DNA from 3 places in the Halomonas sp. B23F22_10 genome. Region 3 is predicted to be linked to each of the others. Evidence: predicted binding sites of a transcription regulator. Region 3 holds the regulator's gene; each other region holds the start of a gene.
What was found. The regulator PhoB, encoded in region 3, activates phosphate uptake and scavenging genes when phosphate is short. The targets are predictions, from matches to a motif close to TGTCATANNNNTGTCANA.
Positions count from the first base shown of each region.

Region 1 (10,123 bases), on a different contig from region 3:
ACGCCGCGAGGCACGCCCGCCAAGGGTTGCCTCCGACACTCAGAACCCCCGGACGGCAACCCCGCCCGGGGGTTCTGCGTTTCTGGCCTGACACGCTGCATTCGAGATTCGAGGAGACACTCATGACCGCATTCGATCGCCACCACGCCGAGTTCCGTACCCTGGGCCGGGACTATTATGGCTATGGCTGGCGATTTATCGACGTGCGGTCGGCTCAGTGCGCCACCTCCGACCGTGGGCTTGCCGGTGGCATGACCCTGTCCCGACCCTCACGCTCACGGAGTTGATGCTCATGAATGCCCCCGTTTCCCTCGCCACCACCGCTGAATCCGTCTCCCGCCGCGGCGCCCGCGCGCTGCCCACGCCGGCCGAGCTCCACCACGCCCTGCCGCTCGAGCCGGCCCTGGCCCGCCGCATCGAGGGCCAGCGCCAGGGCATTCGCGACATTCTCGCCGGCCGCGATGACCGCCTGCTGGTGGTGGTCGGGCCCTGTTCGATCCACGACCCCGAGTCCGCCCTCGAGTACGCTCGCCGCCTGGCCGAGCTGGCGCCGCGGGTCGAGGATCGCCTGCTCCCGGTGATGCGCGTCTACGTCGAGAAGCCGCGCACCACCGTCGGCTGGAAGGGCCTGGCCTACGACCCGGATCTGGACGGCAGTGGCGACCTGGCCCGCGGCCTCGAGCTCTCCCGCTCGCTGATGCGCGAGATCGCCGGCCTCGGCCTGCCGGTGGCCACCGAACTGCTGCAGCCGATGCTGGCGCCCTACCTCGACGACCTGCTGAGCTGGGTGGCGATCGGCGCCCGCACCACCGAGTCCCAGCTGCATCGCGAGCTGGCCAGCGGCCTGGAAGCGGTGGTCGGCTTCAAGAACGCCACCAGCGGCGACCTGCAGGTGGCGGTGGATGCCATGCGCGCCGCCGCCCATCCGCACCAGCACTTCGCCATGGGCCCCGACGGCCGGCCCGAGATGTGCGAGACCCCCGGCAATCCGCATACCCATGCGGTACTGCGCGGCGGCCACGGCGAGCCCAACTTCCGCGCGCCCCAGGTGGCGGCGGCGCGCCGGACCCTGGAGGACGCCGGCCAGAACCCGCGGCTGATGGTCGACTGCAGCCATGCCAATGCGCAGAAGGATCATCGCCGCCAGAGGGAGGTGATGCTCGACGTCCTCAACCAGCGGCTGGCCGGCGATGCCTCGCTGGCGGGGCTGATGCTGGAGAGCCATCTCCACGAGGGCAAGCAGCCGCTGGTGCCGGGCGCGCTGCGCCACGGCGTCTCGGTCACCGATGCCTGCATCGGCTGGGACACCACCGAGCATCTGCTGACCACGGCCGCGGAGCGCCTGCGCGACGCCTGAGCCCGACGCGACACGCGCGCACGCAAAAGCGCCTCCCCCGGCGGACCGGGGAGGCGCTTTGCATTGTCGCCTCGATCGATCGCGTCAGGCGTGGGCGGCGTAGGCGTAGAGCAGCGTCTCCTGGGCGCTGATCGGCGCGGCGTCGCCGGGGGCCTGCTTGATGTAGGTGCCGTCGGGCTGCAGCAGCCAGCTCTGGCAGTTGTCGACCAGGTAGGTCTCCAGGTCCTTGCGCACCTGGGCCGCCAGCTTCTTGTCGAGCAGCGGGAAGCAGGTCTCGACCCGGTGGAACATGTTGCGGGCCATGAAGTCGGCGCTGGAGCCCCAGGCCTCGGGCTTGCCGTCGTTGTGGAAGTGGAACACCCGGGTGTGCTCCAGGAAGCGGCCGATGATCGAGCGCACCCGGATGGTCTCGGAGATGCCGGGCAGGCCGGGGCGCAGGCAGCACATGCCGCGGATGATCAGGTCGCACTCCACGCCGGCCTGGGAGGCCCGGTAGAGGGCCTGGATCAGCTTGGGCTCGGTCAGCGAGTTGCACTTGATGATCAGGTGGGCGCGCTTGCCCTTGCGGGCGAATTCGGCCTCGCGATCGATCATCGCCACCAGTCGCTCGTGAAGAGTGAAGGGCGCGTGCAGCAGCTTCTCGATCTGGCGCGCCCGGCCCATGCCCGAGAGCTGCTGGAAGACCTTGTGCACGTCGGCGCACAGCACCGGGTTGGCGGTCAGCAGGCTGTAGTCGGTGTAGAGCTTGGCGGTCTTGGAGTGGTAGTTGCCGGTGCCCAGGTGGGCATAGTGGCGCAGCTGGCCCTTCTCTCGGCGCACGATGTGCATCATCTTGGCGTGGGTCTTGTAGGCCATCACGCCGTAGATGACGATGGCGCCGGCCTCCTGCAGCCGCGAGGCCAGGGCCAGGTTGTCGGCCTCGTCGAAGCGCGCCCGCAGCTCGATCACCACCGTGACTTCCTTGCCGTTGCCGGCGGCCTCCACCAGGGCATTGACGATGGGGGAGTCGGCGCCGGTGCGGTAGAGGGTCTGCTTGATGGCCAGCACCTCGGGGTCGCGGGCGGCCTCGCGCAACATCTCCTCCACCGGTGAGAAGGAGTGGAAGGGGTGGTGCAGCAGGATGTCCTGCTCGGCCATGGCCTGCAGCACGCTGTCGCGCTTGCGCAGCGCCTTGGGCAGGCCGGGGGTGAAGGCGCGGTAGCACAGCTCCGGGCGCTCCACCTCGCCCAGCACCGACATCATGCGGGTCAGGTTCACCGGGCCGTTGACCCGGTAGAGGTCGGCCCCCTCGAGCTTGAACAGCTTGAGCAGGAACTCGGTCAGCTCTTCCGGGCAGTTGTTGGCGACCTCGAGGCGCACGCCGCTGCCGTAGCGGCGCGAGAGCAGCTCGCCGCGCAGCGCCGAGGCCAGGTCGGAGACGTCATCGGGGTCCATCGAGAGGTCGGCGTTGCGGGTCAGGCGGAACTGGTAGCAGCCGTTCACCTTCATGCCGGGGAACACTTCCTCGGCGTGGGCGTGCATCATCGACGACAGGAAGACGTACTCGGTGAAGCCTCCCTCGCAGAGCTCGTCGGGCAGGGCGATCACCCGAGGCAGCGAGCGCGGGGCGGGCAGGATGGCCAGGCCGCCCTCGCGGCCGAAGGCGTCCTTGCCCTCGAGCTCGACGATGAAGTTGAGGCTCTTGTTGACCAGGCGCGGGAAGGGGTGCGAGGGATCGAGGCCGATGGGACTGATCACCGGCATGATCTCGCTCTCGAAGTACGCCTTGACCCAGGTGCGCTGGGCCTCGCTCCAGTCGCCGCGGCGGCGGAAGCGCAGGCCCTGGCCCTCGAGGGCGGGCAGCAGGGTGTCGTTGAGGATGCGGTACTGGCGATCGACCTGCTCGTGGGCGATCTGCGAGATCTCGCTCAGCACCGAGCGCGGCGAGCGGCCGTCGGCGCCTGAGGAGGCGTCGCCGACCATGATCTGGTTCTTCAGGCCGGCCACGCGGATCTCGAAGAACTCGTCCATGTTCGAGGAGAAGATCAGCAGGAACATCAGCCGGTTGAGCAGCGGGTGCGCCTCGTCCAGGGCCTGTTCCAGCACCCGCACGTTGAACTGCAGGTGCGAGAGCTCGCGGTTGAAGTAGAGCCCGGGATCTGCGAGGTCGGCCTCGGGGTCCGGCAGCGCCTTGGGCTTGATCCCCGTGCGCGTCTGGTTGATGCGCGGGGCGGGCATCTCGCTCTGGGGCTCGCCTGTCGCGGCGGGCTCGGAGGTAATCGAGGTGTCGGGGCTACGTGAGTCGTCCATGGAAGTACCCTGTCGTCGGCCCGCGGGCGGCCGCGTCGCTCGCCGGGCGTTATCGTTCATGATGCCGTCCTGCCCGTGGCGCCGGGAGGCGTCATGCATCGCCTGTTGCGGGAGACGATCAGGGGCAGGCGGGGCCGGGCTCGGCCGCCGTGGCAAGTCTGGTGCCCATAAATGACAGAATGATGACAGCCCTCCGCCGGGGGGCGATGTCCTGAGTATATCAGCACGCTTCGACGCCGAAAGACGCGCCTTGTCGCGCTTACGGGGACTCTCTAAAGTGGTGGCTTCATGTTCATCGGCCCCGTCGACGACCGGCGGGGGGCGCACAAGGAGACGCATAATGAGCAAGCAGGTGGCGGTCATTCTGTCGGGATGCGGTGTCCAGGATGGCTCTGAGATCTACGAGACCACCCTGACCCTGTTGCGCCTGGATCAGCTGGGCATCGGCTATCGCTGCTTCGCCCCGGACATCGACCAGCATGACGTGGTCGATCACCGCAGCGGCGAGGCGGCCGGGGAGCGCCGCAACGTGCTGGTCGAGTCGGCGCGCCTGGCGCGCGGCGAGATCTCTCCGCTGGCCGAGCTGGAGGCCGACGAGTTCGATGCCGTGATCCTGCCCGGCGGCTTCGGGGCGGCCAAGAATCTCTCCAACTTCGCCGTGGCCGGCGCCGACATGGTGATTCACGAGGGGCTGGTGGAGGCCATGGCCGAGTTCCACGAGGAGCGCAAGCCGATCGGCCTGATGTGCATCGCGCCGGTGATGGTGCCGCGCCTGCTGGGGCCGGGCATCGCCGTGACCATCGGTCACGACCCGGGCGTGGCGGGCGCCATCAGCAGCATGGGGGGGCTGCATCGCAGCTGCGGCGTGGAGGACATCGTGGTCGACTTCGACAACCGCGTGGTCACCACCCCGGCCTACATGCTGGCCACCCGCCTCGGCGAGGCGGCGACCGGCATCTTCAAGCTGGTGGATCGCATCGACGAGATGATGGATCTGTAAGCGCCGAGCTACGAGTGCCGGGCGACAAGAAACCCCGAAGGCCCAGGCCTTCGGGGTTTCTTTTGCTCCGGGCGATGTGCGGCTCGCGGCTTATTCCTCGTCGGCGGCGTCCCGGTCGCGCCTGCGACGCACCAACCGGCCGAACAGCAGGCCGACCTCGTAGAGCAGGTACATCGGCACCGCCAGCAGGCTCTGGGAGACCACGTCCGGCGGGGTCATCAGCATGCCCACCACGAAGCAGCCCAGCACCACGTAGGGGCGCTTCTTCGACAGGCTCTCCACCGTGGTCGCCCCGCTCAGGATCAGCAGGAAGGTGGCGATCGGGATCTCGAAGGCCACGCCGAAGGCGAAGAACAGCTTGAGCACGAAGTTGAGGTATTGGTTGATGTCGGTCATCACCGCCACGTCCTCCGGCCCGGTCTGGGTGAAGAACTGGAACAGCAGCGGGAAGACCACGTAGTAGGCGAAGGCGGCCCCGGCGTAGAACAGCGCCACGCTGGAGGCCAGCAGCGGCAGCGCCAGCGCCTTCTCGTTGTCGTACAGCCCCGGGGCGATGAAGGCCCAGGCCTGATGCAGCACGAAGGGCACGGCGATGAACACCGCCACCACCAGGGTCAGCTTGAAGGGCGCCAGGAACGGCGAGGCCACCTCGGTGGCGATCATCCGCGAGCCTTCCGGCAGCAGTGCCATCAGCGGCTCGGCGACGAAGGCGTAGATGTCGTTGGCGAAGGCGTAGAGGCCGAGGAAGATCACGAGTATCGCGATCACCGCGCGCAGCAGCCGCGAGCGCAGCTCGACCAGATGCTCGATCAGCGGGGCATGGCCCGGCCCCTGGGAGTCGTCGGTTTGGCTCATCGGGAAGAGGCGTCCTCGTGGGCGTCGGCGTCGGAGTCATCGGTCTGACGGCGGGCGCGACCCAGGGCATCGTCGAGGCGACGCTCGGGCGTGGCCTCGGCGCGTTCCCGGGGGGCGGCGCCGGTGCCGCGCTCGCCGGGCGTCTCCACCGAGCGTTCGACGTCGCGCTTGACCCGGTCGAGGCCCTCGTCGAGCTTCTTCTGCTGCTCGTTGAGCTTCTGGCGCAGCTCCTCCGCCTCGAGCTGGGCGTTGATCTCGCGCTGCATGCCGGAGACCGTGCGCTTGATACGACCGATCCACATCCCGGCGGTGCGGGCGGCCCTGGGCAGACGCTCGGGGCCCAGCACCAGCAGGGCGACCACGCCGATGAACAGGAGTTCGAGAAAGCCGATGTCGAACATGGCGGCTTACTTGCGCTCTTCCGATTCCTCGGCCTTGCGCTCGGCATGGACGTCGTAGGTCCGGCCTTCGTCGTCGTGGCGCACCTGGGCCTGGGGCTTGTCGCTCTCGTCGCTTTTCTCTTCCTCGCCCATGGCCTTCTTGAAGCCCTTGACCGCGCCGCCGAGGTCACCGCCGACGTTGCGCAGCTTCTTGGTGCCGAAGATCAGGATGATGATGCCGAGGACGATCAGGAGTTGCCAGATACTGATGCCGCCTAACATAGGGTATACCTCAGGTTGCTGCGCCGGAGATCGGCGTCGTTGTCTTATCGGGGCCGCGCGGCCTTTTCGTCGTGGCCGGACAGACCGAAGCGTCGGGACAGCTCGTCGAGGACCTCGCGATGGCTCAGCCCCATGTGCGACAGCATCACCAGGCTGTGGAACCACAGGTCGGTCGTCTCGGCAACCAGCGCCTGGCGCGCCGCCTCGTCGCCCTGTTCGGCGTCCTTGGCCGCCAGCAGCGTCTCGGTGGCTTCCTCGCCGACTTTCTCGAGTATCTTGTTCAGGCCCTTGTGATGCAAGCTGGCCACGTAAGAGTCGTCGGGAGCGGCCTGGCGGCGGCTGGTCAGGACCTCGTCGAGGCGGTCGAGAATATCGCTCATATGAGACGTTTCCGTTGCAGTGGGTGAATCAGTTCCAGGCCAGCAGCGCCGCGCCGATGGCCACCGCCCCCAGCACCGGCCAGGGCTGGCCGTCTGCCCATTGGACCAGCGGCTGCCAGGCGAGTGCCACCGCCACGATCACGAGCCCCAGGCGCAGGCGGCGCTGGCGCCTGCCCTGACCCTCGAGGCGGCGCTGGATGGCACCGATGGCCTCGCTCTGGCGCTGGCGCTGCTGATGGCCGTGTTCGGCCCGGGCCAGGGCCTGGTGCGCGAGCACCGGCAGCTCCGGCAGCTGTCGCGAGAGCTCGGGGGCCTGACGCTTCATGGACTCCCAGAGCCCGCGGGTGCCGGCGCGCTCCTTCATCCAGTCCTCCAGGTAGGGCTTGGCGGTGGCCCAGAGGTCGAGGTCCGGGTACAGCTGGCGCCCCAGGCCCTCGATGTTGAGCAGGGTCTTCTGCAACAGCACCAGCTGCGGCTGGACCTCCATGTTGAAGCGCCGGGCGGTCTGGAACAGGCCCAGCAGCACCTGGCCGAAGGAGATGTCCTTGAGCGGCTTCTCGAGGATCGGCTCGCACACGGTGCGCACCGCGGCGGCGAACTCGTTGGCCCGGGTGTCCTCGCTGACCCAGCCCGACTCGATGTGCAGCGCCGCCACCTCGTAGTAGTCCTGATGGAAGAAGGCCAGCAGGTTGCGCGCCAGGTAGTCCTGGTCCTCGCGGGTCAGGCTGCCGACGATACCGCAGTCGATGGCGATGTACTGCGGGTTCCAGGGCGTCTCGCGGGACACGAAGATGTTGCCCGGGTGCATGTCGGCGTGGAAGAAGTTGTCGCGGAACACCTGGGTGAAGAAGATCTCCACGCCGCGCTCGGCCAGCCGGCGCAGGTCGGTGCCCTGGGCCTCGAGGGCCTCGAGATCGGCCACCGGGATGCCGTGGATGCGCTCCTGGACCATCACCCGGCGGCGGGTCAGCGCCCAGTGGATGGTCGGCACGAACAGCAGCGGCGAGCCCTTGAAGTTGCGCTTGAGCTGGGAGGTGTTGGCGGCTTCCTTGGTCAGGTCGAGCTCGTCGAACAGGGTCGACTCGTAGTCGCGGACGACCTCCACCGGGCGCAGCCGGCGGGCCTCGGGGATGCGCGCCAGGCCCGCGGCCAGCCGGTACATCAGCGCCATGTCCTGGCGCATCACGCGTTCGATGCCGGGGCGGATGATCTTGACCACCACCTGCTCGCCGTCGGGCAGCCGGGCGGCGTGGACCTGAGCCACCGAGGCCGAGGCCAGCGGCTCGGACGAGAACTCCGAGAAGGCCTCGTCCAGCGACATGCCGAGCTCTTCCTCGACCAGCCCGCGGGCCAGGTGGCCGGGGAAGGGCGGCACCTGATCCTGCAGCCGGCGCAGCTCGTTGCCGATGTCGTCGGGGAACAGGTCGCGGCGGGTCGACAGCACCTGGCCGAACTTGACGTAGATCGGCCCCAGGCTCTCCAGCGCCAGGCGCAGCCGCTCGCCGCGCGGACGCTGGCCCACCGGCACCAGCCGCAGCGGCGACAGGGCGAGCAGGCCGCGCAGCCACCAGGGTAGCCGCTCGTGGGGAATCAGGGTATCCAGGCGATAGCGGGTGACCACCCAGGCGATGCGCGCGAGCCGCCGGATCATGCGCCGTCTCCCGCCGAGATGAGGCGGCGGCGCAGGCGGTCCAGGCGCGCCTCGAGGCGGTCGGTGGCGATCTCCAGCTCGGTGAGGTGATCGCGCAGCCCCTCGAACTGATGGCGGCCGGGCAGCAGGCGGGCCTCCTCGAAGACGTACTCGGAGACGTCGGCGCACAGCTCCTGGCGGGTGCGCAGGCCCCAGCGGCCGAGGCTGCGCATGCCCTCGGCCAGGCTGTGGGCCGGCACGTCGCCGAGCCAATGGGCCAGCTCGCCCTCCCAGTCCAGGTCGAGGTCGAGCAGCAGGTCGCGGGTCGCCTCGAGCAGCGGGATATGCCCGCGCACCGCGAGCTTGCCCTGGAACATCAGCCGCTCCACCGAGGCGCCGCCGAGCAGCTCGCCCAGGGTCTCGGGGTCGAGTTCGACGACGGCGTCGAAGGCGTTCTCTGGCTCGTCGTCCGGGCGCATCAGGTCCACGCCCTGGGTGTGGTAGGCCATGGCCACGGCCAGCGGCGAGCCCTCGAGACGCACCAGCAGGCGCTGGCCGGCGAGGCGGGAGAGCCTCGCGGGCGCGGCGGGGTCGCGGGCCAGCAGGGCGTTGAGGCTGCGTTCGAGGCCGCCCAGCAGCAGGGTCGGTGTTAGCGCCATCTCGTCCTCACAGCTTGATGCCGCGGTGCAGGGCGACGATGCCGCCGGTGAGATTGGTGTACTCGACCCGCTCCAGGCCGGCGGCCTCCATCATGCCCTTCAGGGTCTCCTGATCGGGGTGCATGCGGATCGACTCGGCGAGGTAGCGGTAGCTCTCGGCATCGCCGGCCACCAGCTCGCCCATGCGCGGCAGCAGGCGGAAGGAATACTGGTCGTAGGCCTGGCTCAGCAGCGCGTTGTCGGGCTTGGAGAACTCCAGCACCAGCAGCCGGCCGCCGGGCTTGAGCACCCGCGCCATGGAGCGCAGCGCGGCGTCCTTGTCGGTGACGTTGCGCAGGCCGAAGGCGATGGTGATGCAGTCGAAGGTGTTGTCCGGGAAGGGCAGGGTCTCGGCGTTGGCCTGGACGTACTCGACGTTGCCGCCGACGCCCCGATCGAGCAGCTTGTCGCGGCCGACCCGCAGCATCGATTCGTTGATGTCGGCCAGCACCACGCGCCCTCGGGGACCGACCAGTCGCGAGAACTTCAGCGTCAGGTCGCCGGTGCCGCCGGCGATGTCGAGCACGCTGTGACCCGGGCGGACGCCGGCGCGTTCGATGGTCAGGCGCTTCCACACCCGATGGATGCCGAACGACATCAGGTCGTTCATCACGTCGTAGCGGGCGGCCACCGAGTGGAAGACGTCGGCCACGCGGGAGGCCTTCTCATCGACCGGAACTTCCTGGTAACCGAAGTGTGTGGTGCGCTTGTCGCTGGGGGTCATGCGAGGGAGGCTCCCGGGTCAGCTGCACAATGGGGGCGAGGCCGACGGCCCCGCGTGTTGGGCCGCATTGTAGCGCCCCCCGGGGGGCCTTGTCTTGACGGCGGAGGCGGTTGGCAGAGTGCCGATCCGCTCGGTGACGCTGCACAGAGGGGCGCCGCGAAAGGGGCGTAGAGGGGGTTTTTGGCCATGGGTGAGGCGAATTCGCCGAACGGGCTGGCCATGGAGGGCCAGCACCGGTCCTGCAAGCGTAGCGGGATGAGGGAGCGAAGCAGGGCCAAAGTAGCGCCCAGGGATGGGTTCATAGCGCCCCTCGAAGGCCCTTTCGGCGGGTCAGCCCCGACTATCTTGGGATGCCCCTGGAGCCGTGCCGACACTTAGAGTTGCTTGATCTCGATGCCTAGCGCTTCCCGCGAGGCCCCGGCGTCTTCGAGTCGCTGCAGGTAGTCGGCCCAGTTGGCCTCCCGGTGCTCGATCAGCTCGTGCAGGTAGTCCCAGCTGTAGAGGCCGCTGTCGTGGCCGTCGTCGAAG
Region 1 covers NZ_JBIEKF010000004.1:117,730-127,852, forward strand. Annotated here, with positions in the region: gene ACGTNF_RS10345 (hypothetical protein) at 123-287, shown strand; gene ACGTNF_RS10350 (3-deoxy-7-phosphoheptulonate synthase) at 293-1,357, shown strand; gene ppk1 (polyphosphate kinase 1) at 1,442-3,646, opposite strand; gene elbB (isoprenoid biosynthesis glyoxalase ElbB) at 3,987-4,646, shown strand; gene tatC (twin-arginine translocase subunit TatC) at 4,737-5,501, opposite strand; gene tatB (Sec-independent protein translocase protein TatB) at 5,498-5,902, opposite strand; gene tatA (Sec-independent protein translocase subunit TatA) at 5,909-6,163, opposite strand; gene ACGTNF_RS10380 (phosphoribosyl-ATP diphosphatase) at 6,208-6,543, opposite strand; gene ubiB (ubiquinone biosynthesis regulatory protein kinase UbiB) at 6,572-8,194, opposite strand; gene ACGTNF_RS10390 (ubiquinone biosynthesis accessory factor UbiJ) at 8,191-8,832, opposite strand; gene ubiE (bifunctional demethylmenaquinone methyltransferase/2-methoxy-6-polyprenyl-1,4-benzoquinol methylase UbiE) at 8,840-9,595, opposite strand; gene ACGTNF_RS10400 (gamma-butyrobetaine hydroxylase family protein) at 9,970-10,123, opposite strand, start outside.
Region 1: the regulator PhoB is predicted to act here: its motif matches at 3,817-3,834, upstream of elbB (isoprenoid biosynthesis glyoxalase ElbB).

Region 2 (10,123 bases), on a different contig from region 3:
CAGGCGCTGGTGCTGACCGCGATCGTCATCGGCTTCGCCATGACCGCCTTCGCGGTGATCCTGGCGATGCGCGCCCGGGGCGACATGGGTAACGACCACGTCGACGGCGGCCGCGGTCGCGACGATCGAGAGGAGAACCGTCGATGAGTCCCCACCTGATCGTGCTTCCCGTCGTGCTGCCGCTGATCGCCGGCGTGCTGCTGCTACGCACGCGCCACGGCAGCCCGCGCACCAAGCGCTGGCTCGGCGTCGGGGCCACCCTGGCGCTGGTCGCGGTCTCGGCGCTGCTGGTCGACCGGGCCGCCGGCGGAGAGATCGCCTACTACGCGCTGGGCGACTGGCAGCCGCCGTTCGGCATCGTGCTGGTGCTCGACCGCCTCTCGGCGCTGATGGTGATGCTGACCTCGGTGCTGGCCCTGGGCTGCGTGATCTTCGCCTGCGGCGGCGACGACGAGCAGGGCAGCAACTTCCACGGCCTCTTCCAGCTCCAGCTGATGGGCATCAACGGCGCCTTCCTGACCGGCGACCTGTTCAACCTGTTCGTGTTCTTCGAGGTGCTGCTGCTGGCCTCCTACGCCCTGCTGCTGCACGGCGGCGGCAAGTCGCGCACCCAGGCCGCCGTGCACTACGTGGTGCTCAACCTGGCCGGCTCGTCGCTGTTCCTGATCGCCGTCGGCACCCTCTACGGCGCCACCGGCACCCTGAACATGGCCGACATGGCGGCCCGCATCGCCGAGCTGCCCGCCGAGCGCAGCGGCCTGGTGACCGCCGGCGCCCTGCTGCTGCTGGTGGTGTTCGGCCTCAAGGCCGCCATCCTGCCGCTGTACTTCTGGCTGCCGCGGGCCTACGCGGCAGCGCCGGCCCCGGTGGCGGCGCTGTTCGCCATCATGACCAAGGTCGGCATCTACGCCATCCTGCGGGTCTATTCGCTGGTCTTCGGCGAGCAGGCCGGCAGCCTGGCCGCCCTGCAGCAGCCCTGGGTGTGGTGGCTGGCGCTGGCGACCCTGGCCGTGGCGACCCTCGGCGTGCTGGCCGCCCGCGACCTGCGCCTGCTGATGGCCTATCTGGTGCTGGTCTCGGTGGGCACCCTGCTGGCCGGCGTCGGCATGGGCACGGTCGAGGCCACGTCCTCGCTGCTCTACTACCTGGTCCACAGCACCCTGGTCACCGGCGGCCTGTTCCTGCTGGCCGAGATGATCGGCCTGCAGCGCGGCAAGGCCGGGACACGCATCGTCCGCGGCCGGCCGCTGACCCAGGGTGGCGCGCTCTCGATGCTGTTCCTGGCCGGTGCCGTGGCGGTGGCCGGCCTGCCACCGCTGTCCGGCGCCATCGGCAAGGCGCTGCTGCTGGACGCCGCCACCGCCGAGCAGCAGCCGTGGCTGTGGCCGCTGCTGCTGGCGAGCGGCCTGGGCGCCATCATCGCCCTGTCGCGGGCCGGCTCGACGCTGTTCTGGCGCAGCCAGAAGGGCGAGCGCGACGGCGAGCCGCTGCCCCGCCAGCACTGGATCGGCGTGTCCCTGCTGCTGGCCACCTCGCCGCTGCTGGTGGCGCTGGCCGGACCGGTCAGCGACTACACCCAGGCCGCCGCCGAGCAGCTGGCCGATCCCGATGCCATGGTTCGCACCCTGCTCCCCGACGCTGGAGACGCCTCATGATCCGTCCTCGTTCCTGGCTGCCGATCCCGATGCTGTCGCTGCTGCTGCTGGTGGTGTGGCTGCTGCTGGTGCGCAGCCTGGCCTTCGGTCAGTTCCTGCTGGGCGGCGCCCTGGCCATCGCCATCCCGCTGCTCACCTACCGCTTCTGGGACGTGCAGCCCAACGTCAAGCGCCCCGGGCTGCTGCTGCGCTACGTGCTGCGAGTGCTGGGCGACATCGTGGTCGCCAACTTCGAGGTCGCCTGGCTGATCCTCAACCCGCGTCAGCGTACGCACCCCCACTTCGTGGAGTATCCGCTGATGCTGGAGGAGCGCTTCACCATCACCCTGCTGGCCAGCACCATCAGCCTGACCCCGGGCACGGTGTCGGCCAACGTGCGCATGGACGGCAAGACGCTGCTGATCCACGCCCTGGACGCGGAGGATGACGAGGCGCTGATCGAACAGATCCGCGAACGCTACGAGCGCCCGCTCAAGGAGATCTACGAATGCTAGACATCGCGCTGAAGATCAGCCTGACGCTGGTGATGCTGGCCCTGCTGCTGAACACCTTCCGCCTGACGGTGGGGCCCAGCCTGCCCGACCGCATCCTGGCGCTGGATACCATGTACGTGAACTCCATCGCCCTGATCGTGCTGCTCGGCCTGTGGCTCGGCACCAAGACCTACTTCGAGGCGGCGGTGCTGATCGCCATGCTCGGTTTCATCAGTACCGTGGCGGTCTGCAAGTACCTGCTGCGCGGCGACATCATCGAATAGGAGGGTCCGGCATGACGTTCTACGTGATTCTCGAGGGAGTCATCTCGCTGTTCCTGATCGCCGGCGGGGCCTTCGCCTTCATCGGCTCGCTGGGCATGGCGCACCTGCGTGACTTCTACATGCGCCTGCACGGGCCGACCAAGGCCACCACCATGGGCATCGGCTGCACCCTGGTGGCCTCGATGCTCTACTTCGGCATCGCCGACAGCGAGCCGGTGGTGCAGGAAATCCTGATCGCCCTGTTCCTGTTCATCACCGCCCCGGTAAGCGCTCACTTGCTGGCCAAGACCGGCCTGCACCTGCAGCTCAAGTACGTCGACAAGACCCGCGGCCATCCCGTGGAGCTTCAGGAGGAAGAGGTCGGCCAGACGCCGGTGCCCCACGGCTCCCCCCCCGAGCGTGACCCCATCACCCTCGACAAGCGCCCGAACAGGCACTGAGACACGCCTCTCGGCAACGCGCCCTGCAACGAGAAAGGCGGCCCACCGGGCCGCCTTTCTCTTATGCGAATGTCACGAGGGCGCGAACGCCTCGAGGGGCGGCGCTACAGCCAGCCCGAGAGCTCCTGACGGGCGATGGCCTCCAGCGCATCGACGTGGTCCTCGCGGGCATTCAGGCACGGCACATAGGTAAAGGTCTCGCCGCCAGCCTCGAGGAAGGCGGCGCGGATCTCCTGCTGGACCTCCTCCAGGGTCTCCACGCAGTCGGCGGAGAAGGCCGGCGAGATCACCGCGATGTGCTTGCGCCCCTCGCGAGCCAGCTCGGCGACGCGCTCGACGGTGGCCGGCCCCACCCATTCCTCCGGCCCGAACTTGGACTGGAAGGTGGTCTCGATCGCCTCGTCGGACATCGCCAGCTGCTCCTGGAGCAGCCGGGTGGTCTGATGGCAGTGGCAGTAGTAGGGATCGCCATCGTCGAGGTAGCGCTTGGGCACGCCGTGATAAGAGGCCACCAGCACCTCCGGGGTCGACTCGGCGGCCTCATAGGCCTCGCGTACCGAGGCGGAAAGCGCCTCGAGATAGGCCGGATGCCGGTAATAGGCGGGCACGGTGCGGATCGCCGGCTGCCACTTGAGGCGCATCAGGGTGCGGAAGGCCTGGTCGTTGGCGGTGGCGGTGGTCGGCGAGCCGTACTGGGGGTAGAGCGGGAAGAACAGGATGCGCTCGCAGCCGCGCGCCTGGAGGCGGCGCAGCACGCTGTCGGTGGAGGGGTTGCCGTAGCGCATGCAGAAGTCCACCTCGACCCGGTCGCCATAGGCCGCCTCGAGCCGCTCCGACACCCGGGCGGTCTGTTCACGGGTGATGGTCAGCAGCGGGCTCTCGTCGAGCTCCTGGTTCCAGATGCTGCGGTAGGCCGCGCCGGAAATGAACGGCCGACGGGCGAGGATCACCAGCTGCAGCAGCGGCTGCCACAGCCAGCGCGAATAATCGACGACCCGGCGATCGGAGAGGAACTCGCCGAGGTAGCGGCGCATCGACCAGTAGTCGGTGGCATCCGGCGTGCCGAGGTTGACCAGCACCACGCCGACCTTCGCCCGAGGCAGCGTGGGATGATCGGCGGGCGCGTGCCGAAGCCGTCCCTCTCCCGGTGAGTCCTGCTCGGCATCGGATGAGTGCTCGAAGGCTGCCATGGCGCGCGTTCCCCGTGATCGACATGAGACGAAACTGATAGGCCTAGCCTACCACTGCGGGCATTCGGGCGAAATATGGTTATACTATTGAAGATATTTGTACAACTTATGGTGAACAATGTCCCGTCCCCTGATCCTGGTGCTCGGCGACCAGCTCAGCCATGACCTGCCGAGCCTGCGTGAGGCGCCCCCGGAGGCGGTCATCGCCCTGTGCGAGGTCGCCGAGGAAGGCCGCTACGTGCCCCATCACCCGCAGAAGATCGCCCTGATCCTGGCCGCCATGCGTCATTTCGCCGCCGACCTGCGCGACCGCGGCCTGCGCGTGCACTACAGCGCCCTGGACGACCCGGACAATGCCCAGACGCTGCTCGACGAGGCCGAGCGCCTGGCGCGGCTCTACGAGTGCGACGAGATCCGCGCCGTGCGCCCCGGCGAGTGGCGCCTGTGGCAGGCCATGGGTGAGCGCGCTCACGCCGCCCTGCCCTGGCGCCTGATGGAGGACGATCGCTTCTATGCCACGCCGGAGGATTTCGCCGCCTGGGAGAAGGGACGCAAATCGCCGCGGCTGGAGTATTTCTACCGCGAGATGCGCCGGCGCACCGGCCTGCTGATGGAGGGCGACGAGCCCGCCGGCGGCCGCTGGAACTACGACCACGACAACCGCGAGCCGCTGCCCGAACGCCTCGAGGTGCCCGCCCCACCGCGTCATCGTCGGGATGACGTCACCCGCGAGGTCATGACGCTGGTGGAGGAGCACTTCGGCGATCACTTCGGCGACCTCGCGGGCTTCCACTGGCCGGTGACCCGGCGCCAGGCGCTGGCCGATCTGCGCCACTTCCTCGCCGAGCTGCTGCCCGACTTCGGCCGCTGGCAGGACGCCATCAGCGACGAGGCCCCCTTCCTGTTCCACTCGCGGCTGTCGGCGGCGCTGAACCTCGGCCTGCTCTCGCCCCGGGAGGTGTGCGAGGGCGCCGAGCGCGAGTATCGCGAGGGGCGCGCGCCGCTCAACTCGGTGGAGGGCTTCATTCGCCAGATACTGGGCTGGCGGGAATACGTCCGCGGCCTCTACTGGACACGCATGCCCGACTACAAGCGCGCCAACGCCCTGGGGGCGAATCGCGGCCTGCCGGCCTTCTACTGGAGCGGCGACACCGAGCTTCGCTGCCTCCGGCGCGCCATCGAGATGACCCGCGACAACGCCTACGCGCATCACATCCAGCGGCTGATGGTCACCGGCAACTTCGCGCTGCTGTGCGACGTGGCCCCGTCGGCGCTGTGCGACTGGTACCTGGCGGTCTATGCCGACGCCTGCGAGTGGGTGGAGCTGCCCAACACCCTGGGCATGGTGCTGCACGGCGACGGCGGCCTGATGGGCTCCAAGCCCTACTGCGCCTCGGGCAAGTACATCGATCGCATGTCGGACCATTGCCGGCACTGCCGCTTCGACCCGAAGCGGGTCGTCGGCGACGACGCCTGCCCGCTCAACAGCCTCTACTGGCGCTTCCTCGAGACCCACCGCGACGCGCTGTCGGGCAATCATCGCATGAAGCTGATCTATGGCTCGCTGGATCGCATGTCGGACGACAAGCGCACGGCCATGCGGGCCCAGGCCGAGGCCTTCCTGGCCGGGCTCGAGACCGAACCGGCCTATGGTCGAGGCGTGCACCGGGCCGGCTACCACCCCGCCTGAGCCTCGGACGCACGGCCTTGCCCGGTTCCGCGGAGGCACTGCAGGTGCAACCCACGCGCCACCGACGCCACACGAGTCGGCCCAGGCCACTGGGGAAGGCACGACACACTAGCGATTCCTCAGGCAACGGCTTAGCCTGACGGTCATTGACTTGGCGATCTCACCAGAGGGGCCTCGCATAACCACGATGCTCTGTCGCTTGCGCCCCCCGTGAGTGGCTCACCCCATCCGCCCGTCACTCGGACACGTCCATGACCGCAACTCCAGACAACGATCACCGGACCAGGGAGCCGAGCGCTGCGCCTCGGCCCAACACCATTCCCAAATGGATCGGCGTGGGCCTGTTCATTTACCTGTCCATCTTCGCGCTCAGCTACTCGCAGATGTTCATCGTCCCCGTCGTACTGGCCTTCCTGCTGTCGATGGTATTCAGCCCGGTCAGGCGAGGGTTTGATCGATTCGGCATCTCGCAGGGCCTGTCGGCGATCCTCATCGTGAGCGCCTTGCTCGTCGGCCTGTTCGCGATCGCGGCCACTCTGGCGGTGCCGGTCAATGGCTGGATCAATGACGCCCCGCAGATCGAACGAAAAATAGAATATCGGATGAACGAGATATCGGGGCCGTTCAGTGACCTGTTTGCCGCCAAGGAGAGGCTCGACGATATTGCGGATTCCGACGCTTCGGATACTCAGAAGGTGGAGGTGGAATCGCAAGACAACAGGCTCAGCAACAGGCTCGCATCCCTCATCCCTACCCTTTTCACCCAGTTCATCTTTACCATGGTGCTACTGTTGTTCCTGCTCGCTTCGGGTGACATGTTTTACGAAAAGATCGTGCATGTCATGCCCACTCTGCGCGACAAGAAACGGGCGATTCGCATCGTCTACAAGATCGAGCGCAAGCTGTCCCGCTATCTGTTGACCATCACCATCATCAATGCCGGACTGGGGATCGCCGTGGGCATGGCGATGTGGCTGCTGGGCATGCCAAGCCCGCTGAGTTTCGGCATCATCGCCTTCGTCTTCAACTTCGTCCCCTATCTCGGCGCCCTGGCGGGGATCATCATCGCGGCGGTGGTCGCCTTGGTGTCTCTGGGCGGGGTCGGCTGGCTGGCCATCGTGGTCGGCACCTACTTCCTGCTGACCACCCTCGAGGGGCAGGTCGTCACCCCCTATTTCGTCGGCCGAAGCCTGCGCGTCAATACCGTCGTGGTCTTTCTTGCCATCTCCTTCTTCGCCTGGCTGTGGTCCGTCGTCGGCATGATCGTCGCCGTACCGTTGCTGGTCGCGATAAAGACGCTGAGCGAGCACATCGACGGCCTGGAAGCGCTGGGACATTTTCTCAGCGAGCGTTATGCGGAACGGGAAGGCCCCAACCACGGCTCCGGTCAGAAGGGATAAGCCACAGCAGGAAGACCCGCCGTGTTGTCTGGCATGCTATCGGCGGGAAGCAGAACGCCCCGAGGCATCAGGAACTCGATCTATTGACGGGGGCGCCGAGGAGAAGCGGGAATATCTTGGTAGCCGCCCAGGACAGGCCCAGGGGCACGGAACAAGGGCGCGATGCGTGGTCTTCAAAAGACCAGCGGCATGCGCGAGCTGAGCGCGTCTTGGTAGTGCGCATCGCGGCCGATCATCTCGTCGTGCGCCACGTACTGCACCAGGTAGGCGCGATGGATGCCGGCGCGCTTGAGCTCGAGATAGACGTCGTCGAGGGCGCGGAAGAGCATCGGCTTGCCGCGCTGGGTCAGCAGATGGCGCTGGCCCTCGATGTCTTCCAGCTCGACCTGATAGACGCGGCTGCCGGCATGACTGATCACGCGGATCTCGAAGTTGTCGTGATGGGCCACGAAGGCCTTGAGGTCAGTGAAGTCCATGGTCCCTCCATCGGGATCTTTCAGGGTGAATGCTGACACAGTCTCATGCGGTCAGATGACATGCTGATGACGTTGTCGTATCGCCCTGAGACCGGTGGAGGGCACCGTGGGTTCCGCCCGGCGAGGACCGCCCGGCGTGAACGCCCCGCCGTCCGGCGACGTTACTGGTAATCGGAGGGATCGATCGCCTTGCCCAGCGAATTGCGGTCGACCCACTTGCCGGCCTTGGTCTCCTTGTAGCGGAACACCACCCGGTCGCCGACCGCCACCGGCAGCTCCGAGTCCTCGGTCTGGTAGCTGTAGTCCTCGCCGTCCACCACCAGCTGATAGCGGTAGAGGTCCGGCATGCCCAGCCATTCCTTGAACGGCCCTTCGCGTTCCACGGACTGCAATTCGCCGCGCGCCTCGAGTTTCGGGGTGCGACGCCGGTTACCGCGCTGAAATCCGCCTGCCATGGTGCTTCTCCAGTGTGTGTCTGCTGTTCGAGGGGTGGGGATTATACGGCGCCGATCGCCCCGCTCAAGGGGGTCACTCGCCGAAGGTATCGCCGTAGCTGTCGGGCGCCAGGTCCTCGAAGCGGGTGTACTTGCCGATGAAGGCCATGTGGACCGTGCCGATCGGCCCGTTACGCTGCTTGCCGATGATGAATTCGGCCAGCCCCTGGTTGTCGGGGTTATCCGGATTGTAGACCTCGTCACGGTAGACGAAGCCGATCAGGTCGGCGTCCTGCTCGATGGCGCCAGACTCACGCAGGTCCGACATCACCGGGCGCTTGTTGGGTCGCTGCTCCAGCGAGCGGTTGAGCTGCGACAGCGCCACCACCGGGCAGCCGAATTCCTTGGCCAGGCCCTTGAGCGAGCGCGAGATCTCCGAGATCTCGCCGGTACGGTTCTCGGAGAAGCCCGGCACCTGCATCAGCTGAAGATAGTCGATCATGATCAGCGCCAGGTTGCCGTGTTCGCGCACGATCCGGCGCACCCGCGAGCGCATCTCGTTGGGCGACAGCGCCGCGGTGTCGTCGATGAACAGCTGCTTGTCCTTCAGCAGGTTAACCGCCGAGGTCAGCCGCGGCCAGTCCTCGTCCTCGAGCTGGCCGGTCCGCACCCGGGTCTGGTCGATGCGCCCCAGCGACGAGAGCATGCGCAGCATGATCGACTCGCCGGGCATCTCCATGGAGAACACCACCACCGGCTTGTCGCTCGAGATCACCGCGTGCTCGACCAGGTTCATGGCGAAGGTGGTCTTGCCCATCGAGGGGCGCCCGGCGACGATCACCAGGTCCGAAGGCTGCAGGCCGGAGGTCATGTCGTCCAGGTCGCGGAACCCGGTCGACAGGCCGGTCATCTCGCCCTGCATGTTGAACATCTCGTCGATGCGATCCACCGCCTTGGCCAGCAGGTCGCTCATGCCAACGGGGCCGCCCTCCTTGGGCCGCTCCTCGCTGATCTGGAACACCAGCCGCTCGGCCTCGTTGACCAGCTCGTCGGCGGGCCGCCCCTGCGGCGCGAAGGCGCTCTCGGCGACCTGGTTGGCGGCGTGGATCAGCTTGCGCAGGGTGGCCCGCTCGCGAACGATATCGGCATAGGCGCGGATATTGCTGGCCGACGGCGTGTTGCGCGCCAGCTCCGCCAGCGTGGCCAGGCCGCCCACGGTCTCGAGCTGATCGCGCCCCTCCAGCGCCTCGGACAGGGTCACCACGTCCAGCGGACGCGCCTCCTCGGCCAGCGTCGCCATGACGTTGAAGATCAGACGATGCTCGTAGCGATAGAAGTCGTTGGCCACCAGCCGGTCGGCCACGCTGTCCCAGGCCTGGTTGTCGAGCATCAGCCCGCCGAGCACCGATTGCTCGGCCTCCAGCGAGTGGGGCGGCACCTTCAGCGCCGCGGTTTCCTGATCGAGCTCGAGGGATTCGTTCATAGGGGCAGGCACCTCCGCAACATGGGCCGACACATTCTACCTCGAAGGACGCCTGACGCAGCAGGCGGAGTGACGTGCCGCAGGCAAGCAAAAAAGGGCGCGAGGATTTCTCCTCGCGCCCCTGGCGTCCGCGGGGGAGTCGGGCTTATTCGGCCACGACCACCACGCGCACGGTGGCGTCGACTTCGGCGTGCAGGTGCAGCGCGATGTCGTATTCGCCGGTCTGACGGATCGGACCTTCCGGCATGCGGACTTCGCTCTTCTCTACCTCGAAGCCAGCGGAAGTGATGGCGTCGGCCAGGTCGCGCGGACCGATGGAACCGAACAGCTTGCCTTCGTCGCCGGCCTTGGCGACCAGAGACAGCTCGATGTCGTTGAGCTGTTCGGCGCGGGCTTCGGCTTCGGCCTTGCGCTCGGCGGCCTGAGCTTCGAGCTCGGCACGCTGGGCCTCGAAGGCTTCGATGTTGTCCTTGGTGGCCGGCACGGCGAGGCCGTAGGGCACCAGGTAGTTGCGGCCATAACCGGGCTTGACGGTGACCTGGTCACCCAGACCGCCCAGCTTGCCAATCTTGTCGAGCAGAATGACTTCCATCTCGTA
Region 2 covers NZ_JBIEKF010000004.1:372,055-382,177, reverse strand. Annotated here, with positions in the region: gene ACGTNF_RS11550 (Na+/H+ antiporter subunit C) at 1-147, shown strand, start outside; gene ACGTNF_RS11545 (monovalent cation/H+ antiporter subunit D) at 144-1,655, shown strand; gene ACGTNF_RS11540 (Na+/H+ antiporter subunit E) at 1,652-2,149, shown strand; gene ACGTNF_RS11535 (K+/H+ antiporter subunit F) at 2,143-2,412, shown strand; gene ACGTNF_RS11530 (Na+/H+ antiporter subunit G) at 2,424-2,852, shown strand; gene hemH (ferrochelatase) at 2,957-4,042, opposite strand; gene ACGTNF_RS11520 (cryptochrome/photolyase family protein) at 4,161-5,732, shown strand; gene ACGTNF_RS11515 (AI-2E family transporter) at 5,984-7,132, shown strand; gene ACGTNF_RS11510 (DUF6482 family protein) at 7,306-7,608, opposite strand; gene ACGTNF_RS11505 (hypothetical protein) at 7,770-8,063, opposite strand; gene dnaB (replicative DNA helicase) at 8,137-9,525, opposite strand; gene rplI (50S ribosomal protein L9) at 9,671-10,117, opposite strand.
Region 2: the regulator PhoB is predicted to act here: its motif matches at 7,663-7,680, upstream of ACGTNF_RS11510 (DUF6482 family protein).

Region 3 (10,123 bases):
CTCGAGCGCGGCCCCATCGAGGTCAGCGCCGACCCGGCGCCCTTCCACGACGCGCCCGGCCCCTGGGGTCGCCGCTCGGTGCTGCGCCACGGCCGCTTCGCGGTGCTGGTCCAGGAGTTCTTCCTCGACGCCATGGCGGATGACCTGGCCCTGCCGGCGCGATAGGCTGCGTCTGGCATCGCCCGAAACCCGCGTCGTCCGATTCAACCGAGAGACCCACATGGAACGTTCCCTGATGCGCCCCAAGGGGCTGGCCCGGCTGCCCGACTTCCTGCACCTGACGCGCCTCGACCGCCCCATCGGCACCTGGCTGCTGATGTGGCCGACGCTGTGGGCGCTGTGGACGGCGGCCGAGGGCGTTCCCGAGCGCCGGCTGCTGCTGATCTTCGTCGCCGGGGTCTACCTGATGCGGGCCGCGGGCTGCGTGGTCAACGACTACGCCGACCGCCACTTCGACGGCCACGTGAAGCGGACGAAGTCACGTCCGCTGGCCACCGGACGCATCGGCGAAGGCGAGGCCAAGGGGCTGTTCGCCGGCCTGGTGCTGGCGGCCTTCGTGCTGGTGTGCTTCACCAATGCCTTCACCGTGATGCTGTCGGTGGGCGGCGTGATCCTGGCCTTCGTCTATCCCTTCATGAAGCGCTACACCCATCTGCCCCAGGTGGTGCTGGGCGCGGCCTTCTCGTGGGCCATTCCCATGGCCTTCGGCGCGGTGCTCGGCCATGTGCCGCTGGAGGCCTGGCTGCTGTTCGCCGCCAACGTGCTGTGGACCGTGGCCTACGACACCGAGTACGCCATGGTCGACCGCGACGACGACCTGCGCATCGGCATCAAGTCCACCGCGGTACTGTTCGGCCGCGCCGACAAGCGGATCATCGGCCTGCTGCAGCTGGCCACGCTCGCCCTGCTGGCCTGGGCCGGCGAGCGCCTCGGCCTCACCGGCTTCTTCTGGCTCGGCCTGGCCGCCATGGCGGCGACCTTCGTCCACCAACAGCGGCTGATCCGCCACCGCGATCGCGATCGCTGCTTCCAGGCCTTCCTCAACAATCACTGGTCGGGGCTCTTGGTGTTCGCCGGCATCGCGCTGTCGCTGTGGCCGGGCGCCGGCGCGTGACGCCGGGCGGGAAAAAACCGCGGCGCTGAGCGGGGGCGACAGGACGAGGCTGTCACGGTATTGTCACAAGGACATGCTGTCATCGTCACCAATATGTCACTGCTCTCGACCATGAGGCCCCGGGATGACCGCCAAGACCGTACTGATCGTCGATGATGAAGCGCCCATCCGCGAGATGATCGCCGTGGCGCTGGAGATGGCCGACTATCGCGTGCTCGAGGCGGACAATGCCCAGAGCGCCCACGCCATGGTCGTCGATCACCAGCCCGACCTGGTGCTGCTGGACTGGATGATGCCCGGCACCAGCGGCGTCGAGCTCGCCCGCCGGCTCAAGCGCGAGGAAGGCACCTCGGAGCTGCCGATCATCATGCTCACCGCCAAGGGCGAAGAGGACAACAAGATCCAGGGCCTCGAGTCCGGGGCCGACGACTACATCACCAAGCCCTTCTCGCCCCGCGAGCTGGTGGCGCGCCTCAAGGCGGTCCTGCGCCGGGCCACGCCGCGCGGCGTCGAGGATCCGGTCCAGGTCGAGGGCCTGATGCTCGACCCGGTCAGCCACCGCGTCAGCATCGACGGCCAGTCGCTGGAGATCGGCCCCACCGAGTACCGCCTGCTGCAGTTCTTCATGACCCACCAGGAACGCGCCTACACCCGCGGCCAGCTGCTCGACCAGGTCTGGGGCGGCAACGTCTACGTCGAGGAGCGCACCGTGGACGTGCATATCCGCCGCCTGCGCAAGGCGCTGGGCGAGCCGCACCAGCAGCTGATCCAGACCGTGCGCGGCACCGGCTACCGCTTCTCCGCCAAGGCCTGACATGGGCCGGCTGTGGCGACGCGAATGTTGGCGGCTGGCGTCCCTGGTGGCCGCCGGCGCGCTGATCGGCTGGCCCTTCGCCCTGAGCGGCCTCGGCCTCGCCGTGGGGCTCACCATCTACCTCTTCTACCAGATGCGCCAGCTCCACGCGCTGCAGGAATGGCTGACCCATCACCCCCATGACGAGCCGCCCTCGGCGATGGGGCTGTGGGGGGAACTGTTCGACCGCCTCTACCGCTACCAGAAGGGGCAGCGCATCACCCAGCGGCGGCTGCGCGACACCCTGAGCCGCATCCAGGAATCCTCCGAGGCGATGCGCGACAGCGTGGTGATGCTCGACCGCCACGGCGACATGGAGTGGTGGAACAGCGCCGCCGAGCGGATGCTGGGCCTCAAGCCGACCCTGGACCGCGGCCAGCACATCACCAACCTGCTCCGCGACCCGAGCTTTGTCGACTACTTCCACGCCCGCGACTACCGCGAGCCGCTGACGCTGTGCTCGCCGATCGACGAGAACCTGATCCTGCAGTTCCAGATCACCCTCTACGGCGACGACGAACGCCTGGTGATGGCCCGCGACATCACCCGCCTGCACCGCCTCGAGCAGATGCGCCGCGACTTCGTGGCCAATGTCTCCCACGAGCTGCGCACCCCGCTCACCGTGCTGACGGGCTACCTCGAGACCTACGGCGACATGGCCGAGATGCTGCCGGAGCGCCTCGGCCGCGGCATCGGCCAGATGCAGAGCCAGACCCGGCGCATGCAGAACCTGGTCAACGACCTGCTGCTGCTGTCGCGGCTGGAGAACGACCAGGGCGGCCACGACGACGTCCACCTCGACCCGGCCAGCCTGCTCGAGGCCGTGCGCCGCGACGCCGAGGCGCTGTCCGAGAGCCATCATCGACTGGAGGTGGAGATCGACGAGCCCCGCGCCCTGCTCGGCTCGGAGAAGGAGCTGCACAGCGCCGTCTCCAACCTGGCCTTCAATGCCGTGCGCTACGCCGGCGAGGACAGCCGCATCGTGCTGCGCTGGCGTCCCTGGGGCGACGGCGCCTGCCTGGAGGTCGAGGACGACGGCGAGGGCATCGACCCGCTGCACATCCCGCGCCTGACCGAGCGCTTCTACCGGGTCGACAAGGGCCGCAGCACCGCCACCGGCGGCACCGGCCTGGGGCTGGCCATCGTCAAGCACGTGCTGCTGCGCCACGATGCCCAGCTGGAGATCGATTCCCGGCTCGGCGAGGGCGCCACCTTCCGCTGCATCTTCCCCGCCGCGCGCCTCACCGACGCCGCGCCGTCCTCGCGGCGCGCCTGATTCCGTCCCGGACACGACTCCGCCCGACGCAGGCCGGGCGGAGGGAGGTCACGCGATCACGACGCCTGGAGCGTCAGCGCCTCGCCGGGGCGGGGTCGGGCGCGAGCGCCCGATAGTGGTCTTCCCACATCAGCACCGCGCCGGCCACGGCGCCGGGCAGCAGGAGCAGGTTGGCCAGCGGCAGCCAGGTGATCAGCATCACCCAGCCGCCGTAGGTCAGCGTCGGCCAGCGGCGCGCGGCGAGGCGGCGACGCATGTCGGCGAAGGGCACCTTGTTGTTGTCCATCGGATAGTCGAGGTAGGTGACCGCCATCATCCAGGCCGAGAACAGCAGCCACAGCAAGGGCGCGATCAGGTTGATCACCGGTATCCAGCCGATCACGAACAGCAGCAGCATGCGCGGCAGGATGTAGCCCAGCTTGACCAGCTCGCGGCCCAGGGCATCGATGGCGGTGCGCGCCAGGCCGCGGTCGTCCAGCGGCGGACGCCCGGTGACCTCGCGCTCGACCTTCTCGGCCAGCAGGCCATAGAAGGGTGCGGCGATCAGCTGGGTCACCAGGGTGAAGCTGAAGAACACGATCAGCCCCAGGCTGAGCACGAACAGCGGCCAGATCAGCCACGACAGCCAGTCGAGCCAGCCCGGCACCATGGCCATCCAGCCGTCGAGCCAGCCGCCGAAGTGGGTCAGCACGTAGCTCAGCATGGCGGCGTAGACCACCAGGTTGGCCAGTATCGGCAGGAACACGTAGCGGCGCAGGCCGGGGGTGTAGACCAGGCGCGTCCCCCGGGACAGCGCCGAGAAGGCATCCAGCATCGGTGTCATTTCCTCCATCACGACGACGGCGGCCGTCGCCAGGGGCGACGGCCGCTTCATGGACAGTGCCGGTCGAGCGGGGTTCAGCCCTCGTCGCCGAGCACCTCATCGCCGAGATCATCCGGTGCCGTGTGGCGGATGTCGAGGCCCTTGACCAGATAGACCACGTATTCGGCCAGGTTGTTGGAGTGGTCGCCGACGCGCTCCAGGGCGCGCAGGATCCACATGATGCCGAGCACCGGCGAGATCGCCCGGGCGTCTTCCATCATGAAGGTCATCAGCGAGCGCATGGCGCTCTGGTACTCGCTGTCGACCTGCTCGTCCTCCTGCACCACCTTGAGCGCCAGCTCGGTGTCGAAGCGGGCGAAGGCGGTCAGGGCGTCGCGCATCATCTTGCGCACGTGCTCGCTGATCACGCGCACCTCGACGAAGCCGCGGGTGCCGCTCTGGTTCTCGACCAGGTCCACGGCGTTGCGGGCGATCTTGCTGGCCTCGTCGCCGATGCGCTCCAGGTCGGAGGCGGCGCGGATCACCGCCAGCACCAGGCGCAGGTCGGAGGCCGCCGGCTGGCGGCGGGCCAGGATCTGGGTGCACTCGTCGTCGATCTTGATCTGCATGTCGTTGACGGCACGATCGTTGTCGACCACGCGCTCGGCCAGGGCGGAATCGCCGTCGAGCAGGGCGCGGACGGCGTCCTGCACCTGCTTCTCGACCAGCCCGCCCATGGCCATCAGGTGGGTCTTGAGCTCCTCGAGCTCATGATTGAACTGGCGCGAGATATGCTGGCTGTGGATATCGCTAGTGATGTCCATGAGACTCTCCTGAGGGCGCCGGCGTCAGGCCATGCGTCCGGTAATGTAGTTCTCGGTGCGCGCGAGGCGCGGATTGGTGAACAGGGTATCGGTGGGGGCGTATTCCACCAGCTCGCCGTCCTGCAGGAAGGCGGTGTAGTCCGACACCCGCGCCGCCTGCTGCATGTTGTGCGTGACCAGCACCAGGGTCAGGCTCGACTTCAGGTTGCGGATCAGCTCCTCCACCTTGAGCGTCGAGATCGGGTCCAGCGCCGAGGCCGGCTCGTCGAGCAGCAACACCTCGGGCTCCACCGCCAGCGTCCGGGCGATCACCAGGCGCTGCTGCTGGCCGCCGGACAGCGCCCAGGCCGAGGCCTGGAGGCGGTCCTTCACCTCTTCCCACAGCGCCGCCGAGCGCAGCGACCACTCGACGATGTCGTCGATGCGCCGCTTGCGCAGCCCGCCCTGCAGCCGCAGCCCGAAGGCCACGTTGTCGTAGATCGACATCGGGAAGGGGTTGGGCGCCTGGAACACCATGCCGACCCGACGGCGCAGCTCGGCCACCGCCACCTCGGGCGCGTGGATCTCCTGGCCCTCGAGGCGGATCTCGCCCTCCCGCCGCACGTCCTCGTTGAGGTCGTGCAGGCGATTGAGGGCCCGCAGCAGCGTCGACTTGCCGCAGCCCGAGGGCCCGATGAAGGCGGTGACCCGGTTGCGCGGCACCCGCAGGGTCAGGTCGCGCAGCGCCGGCTTGCCGCCATAACGCAGCCCGAAGCCCGAGACCTCCAGGCAGGAGGCCTCGGGCGCGAAATCGACGAAGGCCCCGCGTCGCGGAGCCGGGTCCTGCTTGACCGGCATCACATACCCCTTGGCACCATGGTCGCCCTCAGAATCGCGAGAGGCCACCATGGCGTGATCTCAGATAATGGCGCAGAAATATTGCAGTCAGGTTAAGCACCAGGATCACCAGCACCAGCAGTAGCGCCGTGGCATAGACCAGCGGCATCGCCGCCTGGACATCGTTGCTGTGAAAGGCGGTGTCGAAGATGTGGTAGCCCAGGTGCATGAACTTGCGCTCGAGGTGGAGGAAGGGGAAATCGCCGTCCAGCGGCACCTGGGGCGCCAGCTTGGCCACGCCCACCAGCATCAGCGGCGCCACCTCGCCGGCGGCCCGCGCCACCGCCAGGATCATCCCGGTGAGCATTGCCGGGGCGGCCATCGGCAGCACCACCCGGCTCAGCATCTCGAGGCGCGTCGCGCCCAGCGCCAGGGCGCCCTCGCGCTGGCGATCGGGAATCCGCGACAGCCCCTCCTCGGTGGCCACGATCACCACCGGCAGCGTCAGCAGCGCCAGGGTCAGCGAGGCCCACAGCAGGCCGCCGGTGCCGAAGGTCGGCGACGGCAGCGATGCCTCGAAGAACCATTGATCGAGGCGGCCCCCGAGGCCGTAGACGAACACCCCGAGGCCGAACACGCCGTAGACGATGGAGGGCACGCCGGCCAGGTTGCGCACGCCGATCCGCACCAGCCGGGTCAGCCGGCCCTGGTGAGCCACCTCGTTGAGATAGACCGCCGCCAGCACGCCGAAGGGCGTGACCAGCAGCGACATCAGCATCACCATCAAGACAGTGCCGAAGATCGCCGGCCAGACCCCGCCCTCGACGTTGCCCGAGCGCGGCCCCTCGGAGAGGAAGCGCCACACGCCGTCGCCCCAGTCGACCAGCTTGGCCGCGACGCCCATGTCGTTGGGTTGCCGGGCCCTGACGATCTCCTCGACGGGCAGGCGGATGCGGCGCCCGTCGGCGCTCTCCATCACCACCAGGTCGCCCGCCATCGCCTCGTGCATGGCCCGCATGCGCGCCTCGACCTCCGACATCGCCCGCGCCGCCGCGGGGTCCTCACCGCGCCCCTCGAGCTCGCCGGCCAGCGGCAGCAGCACCCGGTCGCGCAGCCGGGCGATCGCCTCGCGCTGGCGCCCGTGATCGGCCAGCCGCGCCCTCAGGGCCTGCCAGGCCTCCGGCCCCTCGAGGCGCTCGCCCTCGGCCGGCCTCCAGGCCACCAGGCGGCCGATGAAGTCCCCCCAGCGGCGCCGCTCCAGCACCACCAGGTCGACGGGATAGGCTTCGGTCTCGATATCGGCCACTGGCACCCAGGTCCAGATATCGCCGTCCAGATCACGGTTGCCGGTGCGATAGAGGCGCTCCTCGCCTTCACTGTCGGGCAACGGCGTCTGCTTCACCGCCCGGCCGGCGAGGGTGCGGCCGTCGCTGAGGGTCAGCTGGGCCACGTCGCTGGGCCAGAAATGGCCCAGCCCCCGCGTGGCCAGCAGCACCAGCAGCAGGGCCAGCAGCAGCAGCGACAGCGAGATGCTGCCGGCGGCCAGCCAGGCCCAGGGGCCCTCGCCCCGGGGCAGGCGGGCGCGTCCCGGGCGTCGCCACGTCCAGCTCATGCCGTGTCTCCCAGGCGCCGGTAGCGGCGACGCAGACGCGTCCGGATCACCTCGGCGAGGGTGTTGACCAGGAAGGTGAAGAGGAACAGCAGCAGGGCCGCCAGCAGCAGCAGGCGATAGTGGCTGCCGCCGGGGGCGGCCTCGGGCAGCTCGATGGCGATGCTGGCGGCCATGGAGCGCAGGCCGTCCAGCGGATTGAGGTTCATCAGGGCGGTGTTGCCGCTGGCGATCAGCACGATCATGGTCTCGCCCACGGCGCGCCCGGCGCCGATCATCACCGCCGAGAACACCCCCGGCGCGGCGGCGGGCAGCACCACGCGCCACAGGGTCTGCCAGCGCGTCGCGCCCAGCGCCAGGGCGCCCTCGCCCAGGCTCTTCGGCACGCCGGACAGGGCATCCTCGGCCAGCGCATAGATGGTCGGCATCACCGCGAAGCCCATCGCCATGCCGACGATGATGGCATTGCGGCTGGCGTAGTCGAGCCCCAGATGGGCGGCGAGCCAGGTGCGCAGGTCGCCGCCGAACCACCAGCCCTCGAGCCACGGCGCCAGCCAGGCCGCCAGCGCCCACAGCAGCAGCAGCCAGGGCACCAGCCACAGCGCCGACCAGCCCAGCGGCAGACGCTGGCGCAGCCGCCCGGGCAGCCGGCTCCACAGGGCGCCGCCCAGCACCACGCCGGGCGGCAGCAGCAGCAGCAGGGTCAGCCCCAGCCCGAGGTGGCGCTCCAGCCAGGGCGCCAGCACCAGGCCGGCGAGGAAACCGATCACCACCCCGGGCAGGGCCTCCATCAGCTCCAGGGTGGGCTTGAGATGGGCCCGCAGGCGCCGCGACATGAACAGCGCCGAGTGCGCCGCCGCGCCCAGCGCCAGCGGCACGGCGATCGCGAGCGCCCAGCCCGCGGCCTCCAGCGTGCCCCAGGCCAGCGGCGCCAGGCTGAAGCGCGGCCCGGGATCGCCCTCCGGCAGCGCGGGCTGCCAGCGGTAGACGGGTTCGTCGAGGCCGGGATAGGGCTGGGGCAGCCACAGCGAGGAGAGGCTCAGCGGCGACTCGCCGGACGCATCGGGCCAGAACAGCGGCAGGACCTCGACCGCCAGGAATACGCCGATCGCCATCACCGCGGCGATCACGCCGATGCCACCGGCGGTGATCAGCGCCGTGGCAAGGCGATCCCGTCCCTGTCGCAGGCGACGGCGCAGCAGCGGTGAAGAGGAGGAGTCGGGCATCGTCAGCGCACGGGCGTCGAGGGGTTAACGGAAGGTTACGACATTCTCATGACAAAGCGGTGACACTGTCACGCCCCATCGTCGAGCTCCAGTATCCGGCGCTGGCGGGCCAGGGTCGCTGTGGGCAGCGACACGAAGCCGAGCTCCTCGACGATGGCCTGGCCCTCGACCGAGAGCACCAGCTCGAGGAAGGTTCGCTCGGCGACGGGCAGCGATTTACCCGGCGGCTGATTGACGTAGATGCGCAGCGCCCGGGCCAGCGGATAATCGTCGCCCCGCACCGCCAGCGGATCGGGCAGGTGGACTCGCCCCTCGGTATCGCGCAGCGGCACCGCCCGCACCCCGGGCGTGAGGTGATTGAGGCCGGCATAGCCGATGGCCAGCGGATCGCCGGCCACCGCCTCCACCACCGCGGCCGAACCGGGATACTCGTTGACCTCGGGGCGGAAGCTGCCGCCGCACAGCCCCTCGCGTCGAAAGAGGCCGTGGGTGCCGGACACGGCGTTGCGGCCGTGCATCACGATGGGGCCGGCGGGAGACGCGAGGCCCAGCGCTTCCCAGCGCTGGATGGCCCGCTCGGCCCCGCAGCGCCGGGTCTCGGAGAAGATTGCATCGAACTCGCGCTGCGACAGGCTCTTCAGCGGGTTGTGGCGATTCACCACCACCACCAGCGCATCCAGCGCCACCACCACCTCCCGCGGCGGGTAGCCGTGGCGCTCGACGAAGGCCGCGCGCTCCTCGTCGTCCATCGGCCGCGACATGGGCCCCAGCAGCGTGGTGCCGGCGGTCAGCGCCGGCGGCGCACTGGCCGACCCCGCCGCCTGAAGCTGCACCCTAAGCCCCGGATAGCGCTGGCTCAGCAGCTCGCCCCAGCGCAGCATCAGCCCCGCCATGGTGTCGGAACCGACGGTATCGAGGGTGCCGACATGGTAATCGGCCGAGGCCGGCGCGCCCCACAGCCCGGCGACCACCAGCAGCCAGGCCGTCAGGCCGCGTCGTAGGACCGCTATCATGACTCTCCTCCAGCTCATACGGATCGGGCGCGGCTCTCTCCCCCACAGGGTAGAGCAGCCGCGCCCTCGACGTTTATCATGACTCACCGATCCTTCGGCCTCTCACCGCGATGCGATCCCTTACAACAACAAGCCAGGCGAACCCGTGCCATGAGCGAACTCGATGACATCCCGGCCCCGCGCGGCCATCTGACCCTCAAGCTGGTCGCCCGCCGCCAGGACACCAACTTCCACGGCGACATCCCCGCCGGCTGGCTGATCGGCCACATGGACCAGGCCGCCGAGCTCGCCGCCGGCCGCGAGGCCGGGGGGCGAACCGCCACCGTGGCCGTCGAGGCCATGGACTTCCTGTGCCCGGTGCGGGTCGGCTCGATGGTCAACATCTTCACCGGGGTCCGCGAGATCGGCCACAGCTCGATCAAGATCGACGTCGAGGTGTGGAGCCGCTCGCCCCACGAGCGCGACCCCGACGAACTGCACAAGGTCACCGAGGCCCGCTTCGTGACGGTGGCGCTGGACGACAACGGCCGCATCCGCGCGGTGCGTCAGAGCGGCTGAGCCGCCCTGATCTTCCTTCAGCCGACGAGCGT
Region 3 covers NZ_JBIEKF010000005.1:138,342-148,464, forward strand. Annotated here, with positions in the region: gene ACGTNF_RS12895 (chorismate--pyruvate lyase family protein) at 1-165, shown strand, start outside; gene ubiA (4-hydroxybenzoate octaprenyltransferase) at 221-1,114, shown strand; gene phoB (phosphate regulon transcriptional regulator PhoB) at 1,239-1,928, shown strand; gene phoR (phosphate regulon sensor histidine kinase PhoR) at 1,930-3,243, shown strand; gene cysZ (sulfate transporter CysZ) at 3,317-4,057, opposite strand; gene phoU (phosphate signaling complex protein PhoU) at 4,141-4,869, opposite strand; gene pstB (phosphate ABC transporter ATP-binding protein PstB) at 4,894-5,706, opposite strand; gene pstA (phosphate ABC transporter permease PstA) at 5,735-7,297, opposite strand; gene ACGTNF_RS12935 (ABC transporter permease subunit) at 7,294-8,520, opposite strand; gene ACGTNF_RS12940 (PstS family phosphate ABC transporter substrate-binding protein) at 8,589-9,533, opposite strand; gene ACGTNF_RS12945 (acyl-CoA thioesterase) at 9,684-10,091, shown strand; gene ACGTNF_RS12950 (TRAP transporter substrate-binding protein) at 10,109-10,123, opposite strand, start outside.